3 regions of the Pseudoflavonifractor sp. MCC625 genome follow, and region 1 is predicted to be linked to each of the others. Evidence: a T-box and tRNA genes for the amino acid it is inferred to sense, from the RefSeq annotation. Region 1 holds a T-box; the other regions hold tRNA genes.
The links. A T-box is a leader RNA that pairs with one kind of tRNA and senses whether it is charged. The one in region 1 lies ahead of GPK94_RS15475 (glycine--tRNA ligase), so its partner is inferred to be a tRNA-Gly.

Region 1 (5,957 bases):
CTCCCCCGGGCGGTGCGGGCCATCGCGGCGGAACTGACCGCCCTGCTGGGCTCCCTGCCCGCTCAGGCGCCGGTGCTGGTGGTGGGACTGGGCAACCGGGCCATCACCCCCGACGCCATCGGCCCCAAAACAGTGGAGCACACCCTGGTCACCCGCCATCTGGTCTCGGGTGCGCCGGAGCACTTTGCCGCTTTCCGCCCGGTGGCCGCCCTGGCGGCCGGCGTGCTGGGCACCACTGGCGTGGAGAGCGGCGAGCTGGCCCGGGCAGTGGCCGAGCGCATCCGCCCCTCCTGCATCATCGCGGTGGACGCGCTGGCCTCCCGGAGCCTAAAGCGAGTGTGCCGGACCGTCCAGCTCTCCGACACCGGTATCTCCCCCGGCTCCGGGGTAGGCAATCACCGGCACGCCCTGGACCGCTCCACGCTGGGGGTGCCTGTGCTGGCGGTGGGCGTGCCCACCGTGGTAGATGCCGCCACCCTGGCCGCCGACGTGCTCTCCGAGGCCGGGGGCGCCAATCTGGATCCGGAGGCCCTTATGGGCGCCGGGGATGGGCTCATCGTCACCCCCAAGGACATCGACGCCCAGATGGCCGATCTCTCCAAGGTACTGGGATATGCCATCACCCTAGCTCTCCAGCCCCATCTCACCCTGGAGGATGCCGAGCTCTTGCTCAGTTAATCCCCATTTCTCCAAAAACAGCCCCGTTTTCCGGCTTGACGGCCTGAAAAAAAGGTGGTAGAATGTCCCCAACATCGAGCAAGGCATTGACCGGGAAGAGTACGCATGGTCCCGGCCCAAGAGAGAAGCCGTCTGGTGCGAGGCTTCCGAAGGGCTGTGCGGAAGGCGCCCGCGAGCCGCGGCCCCAACGGGAGAGTTCCCAAGTAGGCGCCGCCGGTCCCCCGCCGTTATTGGGTTTGAGTGCGGAGCGGTTTGCCGCTTCGAATTCAGGTGGAAACACGGACTTTGTTCGCCCTGAGCCGAAATCGGCTCAGGGCGTTTTTTCATCCGCCGCTTCCCCTCAAACCGTGCCGTCGGGGTCCCCCTTTCTTTCCCCAGAAACAACAAGCGAAGGAGTTTGATCTGTATGAAGAACACCGAAAAGACCATGGAAAAAATCGTCGCCCTGTGTAAGGGCCGCGGCTTTGTCTTTGCCGGCAGTGAGATCTACGGCGGCCTGGCCAACACCTGGGACTACGGCCCTCTGGGCGTGGAGCTCAAGAACAACGTGAAGAAGGCCTGGTGGAAGAAGTTTGTCCAGGAAAACCACTACAACGTGGGCCTGGACGCCGCCATCCTGATGAATCCCCAGGTGTGGGTGGCCTCCGGCCATGTGGGCGGCTTCTCCGATCCTCTGATGGACTGTAAGGAGTGCAAGGAGCGCTTCCGCGCCGACAAGGTCATCGAGGACTGGTGCGCCGAGCACGACTTTACCCTGCCCAAGCCGGTGGACGCCCTCTCCCAGGCCGAGATGAAGGCCTTCGTGGATGAGCACCAGATCCCCTGCCCCTCCTGCGGCAAGCACAACTGGACCGACATCCGCCAGTTCAACCTGATGTTCAAGACCTTCCAGGGCGTCACCGAGGATGCCAAGAACACCGTCTATCTCCGTCCCGAGACCGCCCAGGGCATCTTTGTCAACTTCCAGAACGTCCAGCGCACCACCCGTAAGAAGCTGCCCTTCGGCGTGTGCCAGGTGGGCAAGTCCTTCCGCAACGAGATCACCCCTGGCAACTTCACCTTCCGCACCCGTGAGTTCGAGCAGATGGAGCTGGAGTTCTTCTGCCAGCCCGGCACCGAGCTGGAGTGGTTCAACTACTGGAAGCAGTTCTGCCACCAGTGGCTGCTGGATCTGGGCATGAAGGACGAGAACCTGCGCCTGCGCGACCATGACCCGGAGGAGCTCTCCCACTACTCCAACGCCACCACCGACTTCGAGTTCGTCTTCCCCTTCGGCTGGGGCGAGCTGTGGGGCGTGGCCAGCCGCACCAACTTCGACCTGACCCAGCATCAGAACACCTCCGGCAAGGATATGACCTACTTCGACCAGGAGAAGAACGAGCACTATATCCCCTACGTCATCGAGCCCTCCCTGGGCGCCGACCGCGTGACTCTGGCCTTCCTCATCGACGCCTACGACGAGGAAGTGGTGGACGCCGCAAAGAACGATGTGCGCACCGTCCTGCGTCTCCATCCCGCTCTGGCCCCCTTCAAGTGCGCGGTGCTCCCCCTGTCCAAGAAGCTGGGCGACAAGGCCATGGAGATCCGCGATATGCTGGCCAAGGACTTTATGGTGGACTACGACGAGGCCGGCTCTATCGGCAAGCGCTACCGCCGTCAGGACGAGATCGGCACTCCCTTCTGTGTCACCGTGGACTTCCAGACCGTGGGCACCGAAACCGAGGAGGCCGACCACTGCGTCACCGTCCGCGACCGCGACACCATGGAGCAGGTGCGTATGCCCATCTCCGAGCTGAAGGCCTATCTGGCTGAGAAGATGGCGTTTTAAAAAGCTTTGAGCGGCCCCCCGCAGATCTCTGCGGGGGGCTTATTTTGCTTTTGAAATTCGGTCGCCTGCCCGGCGGGTGCGCTTTTGTTACCCTTTTGTTCTGGTTCTCTCCTCCAATCCATGATATGATGCACCTGTAAGGATCCATCTCAGGAAAGGAGGCTCTTATGAAACGACTGCTCTCTTGCGCTCTGCTTGTGCCGGTTCTGCTCCTGCCGGCCCAGGCCAACTCGGCTCCCACCCGCTGGGAGGGCTCCCCCGGCTCAGAGGTGCTCTCTGTGGAGGAAAACTGCCCCATTTCGGTCACCCATGAGGATCTCGCCTTTCAGATCGACCAGGGGGACTCCTACTCACTGGAGGCCCAGGTCACCGCCCGCTATCAGATGGAGAATCCCACGGAGGAGGGCCGGGCAGTCCAGATGGCCTTTTCCCTGGAGGAGTCCCTGTGGGACTTTGACCCCGCCAGCGTGTCCATCACCGCTGACGGACGCGCCCTCCCCTTTCAGCTGATCTGGGACGGCGTATCCCCCGACTATCAGCCTCAGACCTTTGACCCGGACCAGACCGGTACGCTTTGCACCTTTATCCTCACGCCCACCCAGGACGGGAGCGACAACACCCTCACTCTCCCTGCCTCCGGCGGGCGTATGTGGGTGACCTATGACGGCATCCACTCCTATTCCGGGGAGGAGGACGGCTCCGTGACCCTGGGTACCAGTGAGAAGGCCACTGTCCTGGTCTACGGTCTGAATGGAGCGCCGGACTATACCGTCTCGGGCAATTATACCGTGACCACGGAGGAGCTGCCCTTCCGCACCGTTTTTCAGTCCTATCTGGAGGAACGGTATGGGACCCGCTTTGCCGGGCATATGGATTCCATCCAGGCCCTCAAATACCGCCAGCTGGAGGAGCTGTGGGAATCCTGGGAACACAATCCCATCCTTCTGGCCGAATGGATCGAAAATTCCGATCCCTCCGCCCTGCCCCTTCAGTTCCTCTACACGGTAGACTTTCCTCCAGAGAGCACCGTGGAGGTGGCCGTGACCTACACCACCCGGAGCGACGGCGTGCGGAAGGGCACCGCCGACTGGCAGCACACCTTTACCTATCTTCTCTCGCCCGCCCGGCACTGGGCGGACTTCGGTACCCTGGATCTCACGGTGGATGCCGGGGAGAGCGACTATCCCTATGTAATCGACTCCTCCCTTCCTCTGGAGGAGCAGCCAGATGGCTCCTACACCGCCCATACCCAGGGCCTGCCCGAAGAGGACCTCTCCTTTACCCTCTACTCCGCGCCCCAGCTCTCCCTCTCCGACCGGGTAACCGCCTCCCTGGGGATCACCACCTATACCCTGGCCTTCTTCCGTCTCCTCCTGGTACCCCTGGTCCTCCTGCTGGCCCTGATCGTCTTTTTGGTCTGGCGGCGGCGCAGACGCCACAAATAATTTACCAATTCCTTCTTCGGAGGTCGTCCCATGAAACTCTTGCCCCCATCCCTCCCGCAAACCCTCTCTCCCGCCCCCGATTTCTCCATACAGGCTGCCCACAGCGCGGAAACTCAGGAGCCCCTCTCCGGTCTTCTGGTGGAGCACGCCCTCCTCACCGGGGCCGACCTCTCCGGTCTGACTCTGGAGGGGGTGCGCTTTCAGGGCTGCCGGTTTCTGGAGTGCGACTGTTCCCATTGGGAGATGACCGACGTGGTCTTTCAGGACTGCGACCTCTCGGGCAGCACCTTTGCCGACGGGATCTGGTGCCGGGTGGCACTGGAGGACTGCCGGGCCCTGGGGACCGCCTTCCAGCAATGCGGGCTCCAGCATGTGTCCTTCCGGGGCTGCAAGCTCTCCTATGCCAACTTTACCGCCCAGCGGGTGAAGGGGGGACTGTGGAGCGGTTGTGACCTCTCTCAGGCCTCCATGGCCTCGTGTGTGTGGAAGGGCGTGGCATACTCGGAATGCAACCTCACCGGGGTGCGCTTCTTTCACACTCCGCTGGCAGGAGTGGATTTCACCACCTGCCGCCTGGAGGGGCTGATCCTCTCGGATGCCGGGGAGGAGCTCCGGGGCGTCATCGTGGACCGCTGGCAGGCCGGAGAGCTGGCCCGGCGGCTGGGCATTGTCATCCGGGAATAAAGAACGTCCCCCGGGCAGACGGAAAACGGTCTGTCCGGGGGAGATTTTTTTGGGGTCATTCTCCCTGCGCGAGGGGGAAGGTCAGATCGGCCACCGTGATACTCTCGATCTCCTCCAGCGAAAGGACGGAGGAGAAAATATCGCTCTTCTGGCACACCGTCTTACCTCCCTGGGGGGAGATGCTCCCGCCGCTGGAGGTGAGGTCTATGGTGGTGCCGTCCCGCTTGGTCAGTACCACGGGGAGGGACTCCAGATAGCGCAGGGACTCCTCCCGGTCGTGGGCGCTCTGTTGGCCATTCCCTCCGGCGTTGTCCCACTGTACCTCCTGCTGCACGGTGTAGCTCACCTGGAAGGAGAGCGGAGAGAGGACCACCGAGTCCAGCGTAGCCTCCATTCCATTGAGCAGGAAGGACTGCCCAGCCGGGAGACTTACCGAGGTATCCTCAAACTGGAAGGCAAAGCGCATCTTCCACTTCCCCTGGGCCACCGGGGTACTCTTGGTATAGTCATTGTCAGTATAGACCGACAGGTTCCGGAAGGAGGCCCGGGCCGTTCCCGGCGTGAGCGGGGTATCCCCGGTACGCAGGTCCACATACTGCACCGCATTGTCCTCCGGGTCGGCGTCAAAGAAATAGGAGGCGCCGTGGCTCCCGCCCTGCTGTCCCACGTCCACATCGGCGCTTTCAAACCGGAGGGGGAGATAGCCGAAGGCATTGGGGGTCAAATCCTCGGCCAGAGGCTTCCCGTCTTCCCGGGCAATGGTATAGACGATGGCGTAGCTGTACCTGTCGCCCACAATGGCGTCGGCCGTAATGACCACGCCGTCCGCCGTGTCGCTGGCGCCCACGGGACGGCCGATCCGGTCGATGATCTCCGTCTGTGCGGGAGCGCCGCCGAAGACCTCGGGAAAGGCCTCGCCCGCGCTTTTGAGCACGCCGGTGGCCGCGGCTCCCACCCCAACAGTCAGCACCAGCGCGGCAGCCACACCTACCGCAGCCATCCGCCGAAGCGGGCGCACCCGATGTACCGGTGCCTGGGACGCCTTCAGGAGACGCTCTGTCATGGCCTCTTTTTCCTCGGGGGTAAAATGCAGTTCATCCATGGACTGATGATAGGTTTTCATGCCAAACCCTCCTGTTCCAGCAGTGTGCGCAGCCGGGAGCGGCCCCGGCTGAGCTGGGTGGATACGGTCGCCGGGTGTTCCCCCAGCATCTGTGCGATCTCCTTGGCGGTATAGCCCTCGTAGTAATAGAGATAAATGACGGCCCGGTATTTGGGCGGAAGGAGCTCCACCGCCGCCAAAAGGCTTCCCTCCTCGGCCT
Region 2 (5,957 bases), on a different contig from region 1:
GACAAAGGAGGAGCTCACCTATGGCTGACATCAAGAAACTCTGTGAAAACCTGGAGAAGAACGGCTTCCACGCCGTCTATTTCGACACTGCCAAGGAGGCGGCCGACTATCTGGACGCCAAGCTGGACGGCCGCACCATCGGCATGGGCGGCTCCATGACCATCAAGGACATGGGCCTGGTGGACCGTCTGCCCACCCATAATACCTTCTACTCCCACTGGACGGGGAGCACCCATGAGCAGGCCGCCGGAGCGGAGGTCTATCTCTCCTCGGTCAACGGCGTAGCCGAGACCGGAGAACTCATCAACATCGACGGTACCGGCAACCGGGTGGCCTCCACCATCTACGGCCACAAAGAGCTCTATCTCATCGTGGGCATCAATAAAGTGGAGAGCAGCTTTGAACAGGCCCTGTGGCGGGCCCGGAATATCGCCTCCCCCAAGAATGCCCAGCGGCTGGGCGTCCAGACTCCCTGCGCCGCGAAGGGCGACCGCTGCTATGACTGCAACAGCCCCCAGCGTATCTGTAAGGCCCTCACCGTGCTCTGGCGCAAGCCCAATGCCATTTCCTACGCCGAAGTGATTTTGGTGGGCGAATCTCTGGGCTATTGATCCATTTCCCCGGCCGGGAGAAAGGAGTCCCGCTGTGAAAAACCGTCTTGTCCTCTCTATCCTGCTTCTGGCGGGCCTGGTCCCTCTGAGCGGCTGTTCCTCCATGTTGGAGCGCAGCTATCTGGTGGTCTCCCCCCATGCGGAACATCCGGTCACCGCGGACGACTCCAACGTCCTCCAGGCCGAGACCTATCAGGATCTGGTCAACGACGTGCTCTATTTTGTCAATCAGGGCATGGAGACCGGGGTCATCCGTCTGACCAACTACCCCCGCGATGTTGAGACCGATCTCAACAACGCCTGCCTGGAGGTGGCCAAGGACGCGCCCCTGGGCGCCTATGCGGTGGACTACATCGAGCACGACTGCACGCGGGTGGTCAAGTACTATGAATCCACCATCCACATTACTTACCGCCGCACACTGGAGCAGATCCAGAGCATCAAAAACGTGACGGGCAGCAGCGCCATCCGCCAGGTCCTTTTGGAGCAGCTCTCTCTTTTCTCCCCCGAGGTGGTCCTCCAGGTGGCCTACTTTACAGAGGATGAGGCCCATATCTCCCATCTGATCCAGCAGGCCTACTATGACGCCCCGGCGGTGGCCTTTGGAATGCCCGAGTATACCGTGACCCTCTATCCGCAGGAGAGTGGGCAAGAGCGCATTGTGGAGATCCTCCTCACCTATCCCGCCCCGGTGGAGGAACTGCGCCAGAAGAGCCAAAGCCTCCTCCGGCAGGCTGATCTGCTGGCTGACACGCTGGGAGAGCTCTCGGGCGCACAGGGCGGCCGCGCCGTCCACGCTCTGCTTCGCCAGCAAGTGACGGATGCCCCGGCGGGCACCGCCTCCACTGCCTATGACGCTCTTGTGGAGCACCAGGCTGACAGTGAGGGGATGGCCCTGGCCTTCCAGCTGCTGTGCGACCGGACCGGACTGGAGAGCCGGGTGGTACAGGGTGTGAAGGACGGCGCCCCACACTTCTGGAATGTATTGACGCTCTCTCCCGGTCAGTATGCCCATGTGGACGCCTCCGGTGAGGAGGTACTGCTTCTCTCGGATGCCGCATTGGAGGCACTGGGATATACCTGGGACCGGAACGAAATTCCCCCCTGTCTCTGATCGGCATAAAAACGCAAAAAAAGGCTTGACTTTTTCCCTCCCTGCGGCTATAATATCATTTGTCGCTTGCAGGTGTAGCTCATCTGGTAGAGCGCCACCTTGCCAAGGTGGAGGTAGCGAGTTCGAGCCTCGTCACCTGCTCCAAAATCCCTCTCCATCTGGAGAGGGATTTTTCTTTATCTCCCATCCATCAAGGAGGTTTTTTACGATGGTAACCATGGCACAGCGCATCGAGTCCCTCCGCACCGAGGCCAATCTGAGCCGCCCCGCGCTGGCGGCCGCCCTGGGCTTCCCCAAGGGCTCCATTGAAAAGTTTGAGACCGGCCGTCAGACTCCCTCCAAAGAACAGCAGGAGAAGCTGGCTGCCCATTTCGGCGTCTCCCTCTTCTATCTCCGGGGGGAGAGCGGTGACCGCACCCGCCAGGAGGACTGGATGTCCGGCGTCAGCCTGAACGATGACGAGCCCGGCTTCACCCCCACCCCGCCCCCCAAGCCCAAGCGTCCCAAGCAGGAGGAGCCCCAGGGCGCCATGCTGGATGCCGTGCTGGCCAGCAAGCCGGTGCAGGAGCTGCTGCGGAAGATCGTATTGGATACCCTTCGCTCCCCCGAGGGGCAGGACCTCATCCGCAAGGCCCTGCAAAAATAAGCTGTCCCCGAGATCAAACAGGGCGTGTGCCGCAGAATCCCTTCTGCGGCACACGCCCCTCTTGTTTAAAACCCGTTGAGCGGGATGGAGCCGTCGTCCCCCGCCTTTTCAATGGAGCGGATGACGACGTCATAGCCATAGTCGTCACTGACCTGGATGTGGACCCGCTCCCCTACCTTTTTGCCCAGGATGGCCCGGCCCACCGGGGACTCCTTGCTGATCAGTCCGTGAAGCGCATCCTGCCGCATGGTGGTAACGATCTGGTAGGATTCCGTCTCATCATCCTCCTCCACATAGACGGTTACCTTGTCGTAGAGACCCACGGCGTCCTCCCCCGCCCGATCTGTGATGACCACCGCTGTGCGGATCATATTCTCCAGAAAGCGGATGCGGCTCTCGTTCCGGTTTTTCTCCTGTTTGGCCGCCTTATATTCAAAATTCTCACTCAGGTCGCCGAAGGCCCGGGCCTCCTTCACCGCCTCCAACAGCTTGGGGCGGAGTTCGATGCGGCGATAATCCAGCTCTTCCCGCATCATCTGTATGTCCTTTTTCGTCAGCTCGTTGTGCATGATCGATCTCCTGTTCGCATTTTATGGAAAAAGGCCGCCCCTGCGGGCGGCCTCAGACTGCATGATCTCAGTCATCCCAGTCGGCGTAATCATCAAACTCAGAGTGGCAGCAGCAGGGCTTCTTTGCCTCCAGCTTCTCACCGATTCCAGCAAAAAAGGCGGCGATCTTATCCCAATATGCAATGATGCAGCAGACACTGGCCGCGACCGTCAGAGAGAGAGCCACAATTTTCAGCACAAAACGGGCGATTTTCATATCCCGTCCCCTCCTTACTCAAATGATAGCTCTAGTTTACACGCTTTTCGGGCAAATTACAATCATTATCTGAAACTTTTTCCCTTGTAGTTTGGTCGGAAATAGAATATAATAGAGAAACCAATGAACCGAAATCAGGCGCATACGCGTTTTAGGCTCGGATAGAAAGGAAGGTCCTTTATGAAGCTGCAGACCGAAAAGGGCGAGATCCGCATCAGCAGTGAGGTATTCACCAACATCACCGGTGCGGCCGCCACCAATTGCTACGGCGTGAAGGGCATGGCCATCCGCTCCAAGACCGACGGTCTGGTGCACCTTTTGCGCCGGGAGTCCATGTCCAAGGGCGTAAAAGTCACATACAACGACGACTCCACTGTCTCCATTGAACTGCACATCATTGTGGACAACGGGGTCAACCTCATGGCGGTCAGCCGCTCCATCATGAGTGAGGTCCGCTATATCGTCAGCCGCACCACCGGCGTGGAAGTCAAGAGCGTGGATGTCTGCATCGACTCCATGGTCATCGGCTGATCGGCCTTATGCATCGAAAGGAAGGAACACCGACATGAGAGATACCATCGACGGGGCGCTGCTGGCCCGTATGCTCATTCATGCTGCCGCCGCTATCAACAGCCAGAAGCAGCACATCAATGAACTCAACGTCTTCCCGGTGCCCGATGGAGACACCGGCACCAATATGAGCCTGACCATCGGCACGGCGGCCACCGAGCTGAAAAAGAAGCCGGCCGGCACTGTGGGTGAGGTGGCCTCCACCAACGCCTCCGCCCTGCTGCGGGGCGCCCGCGGCAACTCAGGCGTCATTCTCTCCCTGCTCTTCCGCGGCTTTGCCAAGGCTGTCAAGGAAAAGGAGACCATCGACGGCCGGGATCTGGCCATTGCGCTGGACTTCGGCGTGGCCGCCGCCTATAAGGCGGTCATGAAGCCCGCCGAGGGCACCATCCTCACGGTATCCCGTCTCTCCGCTGCCCAGGCGGCCGCTACCGCCCGGGAGGATGCCACCCCCGAGGTGGTGCTGGAGGCCGCCATTCGGGAAGGTCATGTGGCTCTGGACGACACCATCAACCAGAACCCCGTCCTGAAAAAGGCCGGCGTCGTGGATGCCGGCGGCAAGGGCTTCCTGGTCATCCTCCAGGGTATGCTGGATGAGCTGCGGGGCCTCCCCATGCCTGAGACCGAGGACGAGGGCACCGTCAAAGAGAAGGCCGATTTCGCCGCGCTCAGCGAAGAGGAGATCACCTTTGCCTTTGATACCGTCTTTATCGTCCGTAAGACCAACCGCCATGTGGATCTGACCCCCTATCAGGCCTACCTCAACAGCATCGGTGACAGTCTGGTCATCGGTGAGGACGATGATGCCTTCAAGGTCCATGTCCATACCAATACCCCTGGCGACGCCCTGAACGAGGCCCAGAAATACGGCGTGCTGGAGCTGGCCAAGATTGAGAACATGCGCACCCAGGCCGAGGATCTGGCCGCCGGCAAGCATGTCCAGAGCACCGACGATCTGGACGCGGTGGAGGCCGAGCTGGAGCAGGGTTGCGCTTCCGCCCCCGCCAAAGCCGCCCCTGAGAAGAAGTATGGCGTGGTGGCCGTGTGCGCCGGCGAGGGACTGGCCGCCGTCTTTGCCGATCTGGGCGCGGACGGCATCATCTCGGGGGGTCAGACCATGAACCCCTCCACCGATGACATCATGCGCGAGATCGACAAGACCCCTGCTGAGATCGTCTTTGTTCTGCCCAACAACGGCAACATCATCATGGCTGCCCAGCAGTGTATCCCCCTGGCCGAGGACAAAAAGGTGGTGGTCCTCCCCACTAAGACAGTGCCCCAGGGCATCTCTGCCCTGCTCTCCATGGACCCGGACGCCGGCGAAGAGGAGAACATCGCCGCCATGACCGAGGCCTTTGGCCGCGTGGCTACCAGCGAGATCACCTATGCCGCCCGGGATTCGGATTTTGACGGCTTTGCCATCAAGCAGGGCGACTATCTGGCCCTGGCAGAGCATCAGCTCTTCGGCACCGACCGGGATCTGGACGCCTTGCTGGAGCGTCTGGCCCAGGCGGAGCCCCAGCAGAACGCGGAATTCATCAGCATCTTCTATGGCTCTGATGTGACCGAGGAGGATGCCCAGCGTGCGCTCTCCATCTTCCAGTCGGCCTGTCCCAACGCCGAGGTCAACCTGCTCTCCGGCGGTCAGCCCGTCTACTACTATATGATCTCTGCGGAATAACTCCATACAGAACATGACAAAGGCCCCGGACATCCATCAGGATGTCCGGGGCCTTTTCCTTACAGTACCTTAGAGAGAAATTCGATGGTGCGGGCTTCCTTGGGGTTGGCAAAGAACTCCTGCGGCGTGTTCTGCTCCAGGATGTTGCCGCCATCCATGAAGAGCACCCGGGAGGCCACCTCGCGGGCAAAGCCCATCTCATGGGTGACCACCACCATGGTCATGCCCTCGTTGGCCAGCTCCTTCATGACGTCCAGCACCTCACCCACCATCTCGGGGTCCAGGGCGGAGGTGGGCTCGTCAAAGAGCATCACCTTGGGTTTCATGGCCAGCGCCCGCACGATGGCGATACGCTGCTTCTGACCGCCGGAGAGCTGGTTGGGATAGGCTTCCGCCTTGTCCTTCAGTCCTACCCGCTCCAGGAGCTTGAGGGCGGTCTCATCGGCCTCTTCCTGCCCCATGCGCTTGGTCTGGACCGGTGCCAGGGTAATATTTTTCCGGATGGTCATA
Region 3 (5,957 bases), on a different contig from region 1:
GTGGGGGACACCCTCATCGTCTCCTGCGGGGCGGACACGGCCAACCTGGGCCGGCTGACGGTGGAGCGGAACGAGAACGGCGGGCTGGAGCTGGTGGACTACACCCTCCTCCCGGTGGACGAGACCGTGCCCGAGGACCCGGAGATGGTGGCCATGGCCGAGGTCTTTCAGCGAAAGGTGGAAGAGGGATATCTGCGGGACTACGGCCTGGGGTACGACCAGGTGCTGGCCCAAAATCCCTGGTCCTTTCCCGCCATCCAGACCTTTGGAGAGGCGCAGCAGGAGGAACCTCTGGGCAACCTGATTGCCGACTCCTATCTCTATGCGGTGAAGAAGGCCGAGGGGGCGGACTATGTACCGGTGGACTTCGCCGTGGTGGCCGAGGGCGTGATCCGCAGCTCCTTCACCCCGGGGCCCATCACCACGGCGGACGCCTTCCAGGTGTCCTCCCTGGGGATCGGGGCGGACGGGACGCCGGGCTATCCCCTCATCTCGGCCTACCTGTACGGGCATGAGCTGAAGGACGCCTTCGAGGTGGACGCCTCGGTCACGCCCCTGATGCCGGAGGCCCAGCTCTACGGCGCGGGGATGGGCTGGAGCCTCAACCCCCACCGGCTGATCTTCAACAAGGTCACCGACTGCTGGCAGGTGCTGGAGGACGGGACCCGGGTACCCATCGAGGATGACCGGCTCTACCGGGTGGTGACGGGGCTCTACTGCGGGCAGATGCTGGGGACGGTCAACGGCCAGTCCTTCGGCATCCTGGGCATCACCCCCCGGGACGAGAACGGCGCGCCGGTGGAGGACCTGGAGGCGCGCATCATCCACAACGCCAGCGGCGCGGAGGTGAAGGAGTGGTACGCTCTGGCCTCCTACCTCCGGTCCATGGGGACGGTGGACGAGCGCTATGCCGCCCCCGAGGGGCGCAAGCAGGTGATCCCCTCCTGGAACCCGGTGGACCTGCTCCGCTCCCCCAACCAGGTGGGTCTGACCGTGTACGGCGTGGTGCTGGGCCTGGTGATCCTGGTGCTGCTGGTGGTCTCCAGCGGGGGCCGGAGAAAACGCCGGGCCTACGGGAAAGGACGGGGCCGGGGGAACGGATACCGGCCCTACCGGGGGTAAGCGCACCGGATGGACCGCATAGAATAAGGTGAAACCATGAAAGAAAACCACTACGACAACGAGACATTTTTTGAAGCATACAGCCGCTTTCCCCGCTCCGTGGAGGGGCTGCGGGCGGCCGGCGAGTGGCACGAGCTGAAAAAGCTCATGCCCGATTTCACGGACAAGCGGGTGCTGGACCTGGGCTGCGGGTTCGGGTGGCACTGCCGCTATGCCGCGGAGCAGGGGGCCCGGTCGGTGCTGGGGACCGACCTCTCGGAGAAAATGCTGGAGCGGGCCAGGGAAATGACCCAGGACCCCCGCATCACCTACCGCCGGGCGGCCATGGAGGACCTGGAGGGGGAGGCGGGCTCCTTTGATGTGGCCCTCAGCTCGCTGGCCCTGCACTACGTGGACGACCTGCGGCCGGTCTTTCAGAAGGTCCACGACCTGCTGGTACCGGGCGGAGTGTTCGTGTTCTCCTGCGAGCACCCGATCTTTACCGCAGAGGGAAGCCAGGACTGGTACTGCGATGGGAACGGCCGGCCGCTCCACTGGCCGGTGGACCGGTACTTTACCGAGGGGAAGCGCACCGCCCATTTCCTGGGCTGTGAGGTGGTGAAATACCACCACACCCTGACCGACTGGCTCAACACGCTGCTGGAGACCGGCTTTACGCTGGAGCGGGTGGTGGAGCCCCGGCCCGATCCCGCCCTGATGGACGTGCCGGGCATGGCGGACGAGCTGCGCCGCCCCATGATGCTGCTAGTGCGGGGAAGAAGAATGTAATAGAAAGAGAATGGGGGCGCTCCGGTGATCATACCGGAGCGCCCTTAGTGTCAGCGAGCGCATGCGGCGGCCTGAGCCTCCGATCCAAAATGCGCGGATTTGGAGAAGCGCTTACATATTTTTGCGCAGCTGCTTGATGGCGTTTTTCTCCAGGCGGGAGACCTGGGCCTGGGAGATGCCCACCTCGGTGGAGACCTCCATCTGGGTCCGCCCCTCGAAAAAGCGCAGGTTGAGGATGTGCCGCTCCCGGTCGGAGAGCTGGGCCATGGCCTCCTTGAGGGCGATGTGCTCCAGCCAGTTCTCGTCGGTGTTTTTGGAGTCCCGCACCTGGTCCATGACGCAGATGGCGTCCCCGCCGTCGGAGTAGACCGGCTCGTAGAGGGAGACCGGGTCCACGATGGCGTCCAGGGCGAAGATGATCTCCTCCCGGCGCACGTCCAGGGCCTTGGCGATCTCCTCGATGGAGGGCTCCCGCTGGTGCTGGGAGAGGAAGGCCTCCTTGACCTGCAAGACCTTGTAGGCGGTGTCCCGCATGGAGCGGGAGACCCGCACGGCGCTGTTGTCCCGGAGATAGCGGCGGATCTCCCCCACGATCATGGGCACGCCGTAGGTGGAGAAGCGCACGTCCAGGTCGGTATTGAAGTTGTCGATGGCCTTGATGAGGCCGATGCACCCCACCTGAAAGAGATCGTCCACGTTTTCGCCGCGGCCGGAAAATTTCTGAATGACCGAGAGGACCAGCCGGAGATTGCCGGAGATCAGGGCCTCCCGGGCTTCCGCGTCTCCGGCCTTGGCCTGTTTCAGCAGCGCCATGGTCTCCTCATTTTTGAGGACCTTGAGCTTGGACGTATTGACGCCGCAGATTTCCACTTTTCCTATCATTGCGCGGTCCCTCCTGTGCAGAAACGGTCTGTTCCTCAGTATTTCCGGGCAGAGAAGGAACATACCGGAAGGCCGGGGGGATATTTTTTATTGTGGGACCCGATTCGATGGATTTTGCGCAGGAAAGGGGAGCGGGCCAAAAAGCCGGGACCATCTGGAAAAAAATCACTTGCCAAACCGGATGGGGCGTGCTATAATATCCGAGTCAGTAACCAAGATGCAGGTGTAGTTCAATGGTAGAATGTCAGCTTCCCAAGCTGAACACGCGGGTTCGATTCCCGTCACCTGCTCCATGTCGGGGCAAGCGTGCAAGTGCTTGCTCCGACTTTTTTTCCATATCGAACGGCCCTGGCGCCGCGGTATGATGCTTTCAGGGCCGCCCGGCGGACCGCTTGCAGCGGGTCCTGCCGCCTGCCGGCCCTCCTTCCAGGACCCAACACCGCGGGGAGCCTTCTGACAGGGGCTTCCCGCGGTCTTTCTCTGTGATGGGGGGATTTGGGGCGGGCCTATTCTAATCTATGGAAAAAGCTGTTATAATAAGAGTTATAGACTGGCCGGGCCAACGGGGAAATCCCGGGCGGCGGCGGTCAGAGGATCGATCGTTTGGAGGTTTCCATGGACGTTTATTCCGCATTGATTCAGGCACTCAGAGAGAGGTTTCCCGGCATGGAGCTGCGGGAGCGGGAGCCGATGGAGCGGCACACCTCGTTTCGCATCGGGGGGCCCGCCCGGCTGATGGCGCTACCCCGCAGTGAGGAGGAGGCCGCGGGCGTGGTCCAGGCGGCCCGCGCCCATGGGATCGAGCCCTTTTTCATGGGCAACGGCTCCAACCTTCTGGTGTCGGACACCGGGTATGAGGGCCTGATCCTCAAGACCTTTGACGGGATGGACCATCTCTCGGTGGAGGGGGAGGTCATCCGGGCCGGAAGCGGGGTGCTGCTCTCCCGGCTGGCCAACTTTGCCCTGGAGCACGGCCTCACCGGGCTGGAGTTTGCCCACGGTATCCCCGGCACCGTGGGAGGCGCCCTGATGATGAACGCAGGGGCCTACGGCGGCGAGATGTGTCAGGTCGCCCAGGAGACCCGGGTCCTCACGCCGGAGGGGACCATCTGCGCCGTGGTGGGGGAGGAGCAGGGCTTCTCCTACCGGCACAGCGCCTTTTCCGACGGCACGCGTCTGATCCTGGGCGGCGTCTTCCGCCTGGAGTGGGGGGAGCGGGGCGACATCCGCGCCAAGATGGAGGACCTGGCCGCCCGCCGCCGGGAGAAGCAGCCCCTGGAGTACCCCAGCGCGGGGAGTACCTTCAAGCGGCCCGAGGGGCACTTTGCCGCCGCCCTCATCGAGCGCTGCGGCCTGAAGGGCAAGCGCGTGGGGGGCGCCCAGGTGTCGGAGAAGCACGCGGGCTTTGTCATCAACCGGGGCGGGGCCACCTGCGCCGACGTGATGGATCTGACCGCCCACATCCGGGAGACCGTCTTCCGGGAGACCGGCGTGACGCTGGAGATGGAGGTTCGTACCCTGGGGATCTGAGCGGTCCCCGCGGGAGAGAGGAGCAAGAGGGATGGAATTTGTGATCATTTCCGGCCTGTCCGGAGCGGGAAAGAGCAAGACGGCGTCCTTTATCGAGGACATGGGATTTTACGTGGTGGACAACATGCCCGCCCCGCTCATCCCCAAGTTTGCCGAGCTGTGCATGGCGGGACAGGGCAAGTATCAGCGGGTGGCCCTGGTGACCGACATCCGGGGCGGACACACCTTTGACGACCTCTTTGAGGCCCTGAGCGCCCTGAAGGAGATGGGGTGCGTGTACAAGATCCTCTTCGTGGAGGCCGCCCCCGAGGCCATCATCAAGCGCTACAAGGAGACCAGGCGCATCCACCCCCTCTCCCGGGACGGGCGGTCCCTGGCCCAGGCCGTCCAGGAGGAGCGGGACGCCCTCCAGCCGGTGCGGCAGCGGGCCGAGTACATCATCGACACCACCGCCCTCTCCACCGCCAAGCTGCGGGGGGAGGTGCTGCGCCTCTTCGGAGACGGGCAGGTCCCCCACGCCATGAGCATCAACGTCATCTCCTTCGGCTTCAAGTACGGCATCCCCATCGAGGCCGACCTGGTCTTTGACGTGCGCTTCCTGCCCAACCCCTATTACATCGCGGAGCTGCGCACCCAGACCGGACTGGACGAGCCGGTGCGCTCCTTCGTGTTCCACTACCAACAGACCCGGGACTTCATGACCCATCTGGAGAACCTGATGAACTTCCTCCTGCCCCAGTACGTGGCCGAGGGAAAGACCGTGCTGGTCATCGCCGTGGGCTGCACCGGCGGACAGCACCGCTCGGTGGCCGTCACCCGGGCCCTGGCCGAGTTCATTCGCCAGAAGGGCTATGACGCCAGCGAGAACCACCGGGACATGACCCGGGCATAAGGCTTGCCGTGGGGCAGGCCCCACCCATTCAGCGCGGAGGAATCGTACATGACAGAACGGAATTGCTGTGAAGTGGGCCGCGGCCCCAAGATCGTGGCCATCGGCGGGGGGACGGGACTGTCCACCATGCTGCGCGGCCTGAAGCTACATACCCGCAATCTCACGGCCATCGTCACCGTGGCCGACGACGGCGGCGGCTCGGGGGTGCTGCGGGAGGACCTGGGTATGCCGCCTCCGGGGGACATCCGCCACTGCATGGAGGCCCTGGCCAACGCCGAGCCGGTGATGGAGCAGCTGCTCAGCTACCGCTTTCCCAGCGGCTCGGGGCGGCTGACCGGGCAGTCCTTCGGCAACCTCATCCTGGCCGCCCTCAACGGGATCTACCCCTCCTTCGACGAGGCGGTGGCCCGTATGAGCGAGGTACTGGCCATCTCGGGGCGCATCCTCCCGGTGACCAACGAGAACGTGCAGCTGGAGGCCACCTTCGAAAACGGCACCTCCGTGGTGGGGGAGTCCAAGATCTTCCAATTCAAGAAGGAGCAGGACTGCCGCATCCGCAGCGTCCGGCTCCTGCCCGAGCGTCCGGCCGCCCTGCCTGCGGCGGTGGAGGCCATTGAGGAGGCCGAGCTCATCCTCCTGGGGCCGGGGAGCCTCTACACCAGCGTGATCCCCAACCTGCTGGTGGACGGGATCGCCGAGGCGGTGTGCCGCTCCAAGGCCCTCAAGCTCTACATCTGCAACATCATGACCCAGGACGGCGAGA

Region 2: it has a tRNA-Gly gene. The T-box ahead of GPK94_RS15475 (glycine--tRNA ligase) is inferred to sense a tRNA for this amino acid. The anticodon was not compared.
Region 3: it has a tRNA-Gly gene. The T-box ahead of GPK94_RS15475 (glycine--tRNA ligase) is inferred to sense a tRNA for this amino acid. The anticodon was not compared.

The regions. Positions count from the first base shown of each region.
Region 1 covers NZ_WQOJ01000048.1:228,263-234,219, reverse strand. The annotation lists gene gpr (GPR endopeptidase) at 1-678, shown strand, start outside; T-box leader at 756-978, shown strand; gene GPK94_RS15475 (glycine--tRNA ligase) at 1,085-2,506, shown strand; gene GPK94_RS15470 (hypothetical protein) at 2,674-3,951, shown strand; gene GPK94_RS15465 (pentapeptide repeat-containing protein) at 3,982-4,635, shown strand; gene GPK94_RS15460 (DUF4179 domain-containing protein) at 4,691-5,758, opposite strand; gene GPK94_RS15455 (sigma-70 family RNA polymerase sigma factor) at 5,755-5,957, opposite strand, start outside.
Region 2 covers NZ_WQOJ01000011.1:27,862-33,818, forward strand. The annotation lists gene GPK94_RS04285 (lactate utilization protein) at 21-611, shown strand; gene GPK94_RS04290 (hypothetical protein) at 646-1,725, shown strand; tRNA gene GPK94_RS04295 (tRNA-Gly) at 1,794-1,869, shown strand; gene GPK94_RS04300 (helix-turn-helix transcriptional regulator) at 1,934-2,371, shown strand; gene greA (transcription elongation factor GreA) at 2,437-2,940, opposite strand; gene GPK94_RS04310 (hypothetical protein) at 3,008-3,196, opposite strand; gene GPK94_RS04315 (Asp23/Gls24 family envelope stress response protein) at 3,377-3,727, shown strand; gene GPK94_RS04320 (DAK2 domain-containing protein) at 3,762-5,447, shown strand; gene GPK94_RS04325 (amino acid ABC transporter ATP-binding protein) at 5,507-5,957, opposite strand, start outside.
Region 3 covers NZ_WQOJ01000005.1:209,699-215,655, reverse strand. The annotation lists gene GPK94_RS01555 (bifunctional UDP-sugar hydrolase/5'-nucleotidase) at 1-1,122, shown strand, start outside; gene GPK94_RS01550 (class I SAM-dependent methyltransferase) at 1,159-1,890, shown strand; gene sigG (RNA polymerase sporulation sigma factor SigG) at 2,002-2,772, opposite strand; tRNA gene GPK94_RS01540 (tRNA-Gly) at 2,992-3,065, shown strand; gene murB (UDP-N-acetylmuramate dehydrogenase) at 3,388-4,302, shown strand; gene rapZ (RNase adapter RapZ) at 4,334-5,194, shown strand; gene GPK94_RS01525 (gluconeogenesis factor YvcK family protein) at 5,243-5,957, shown strand, end outside.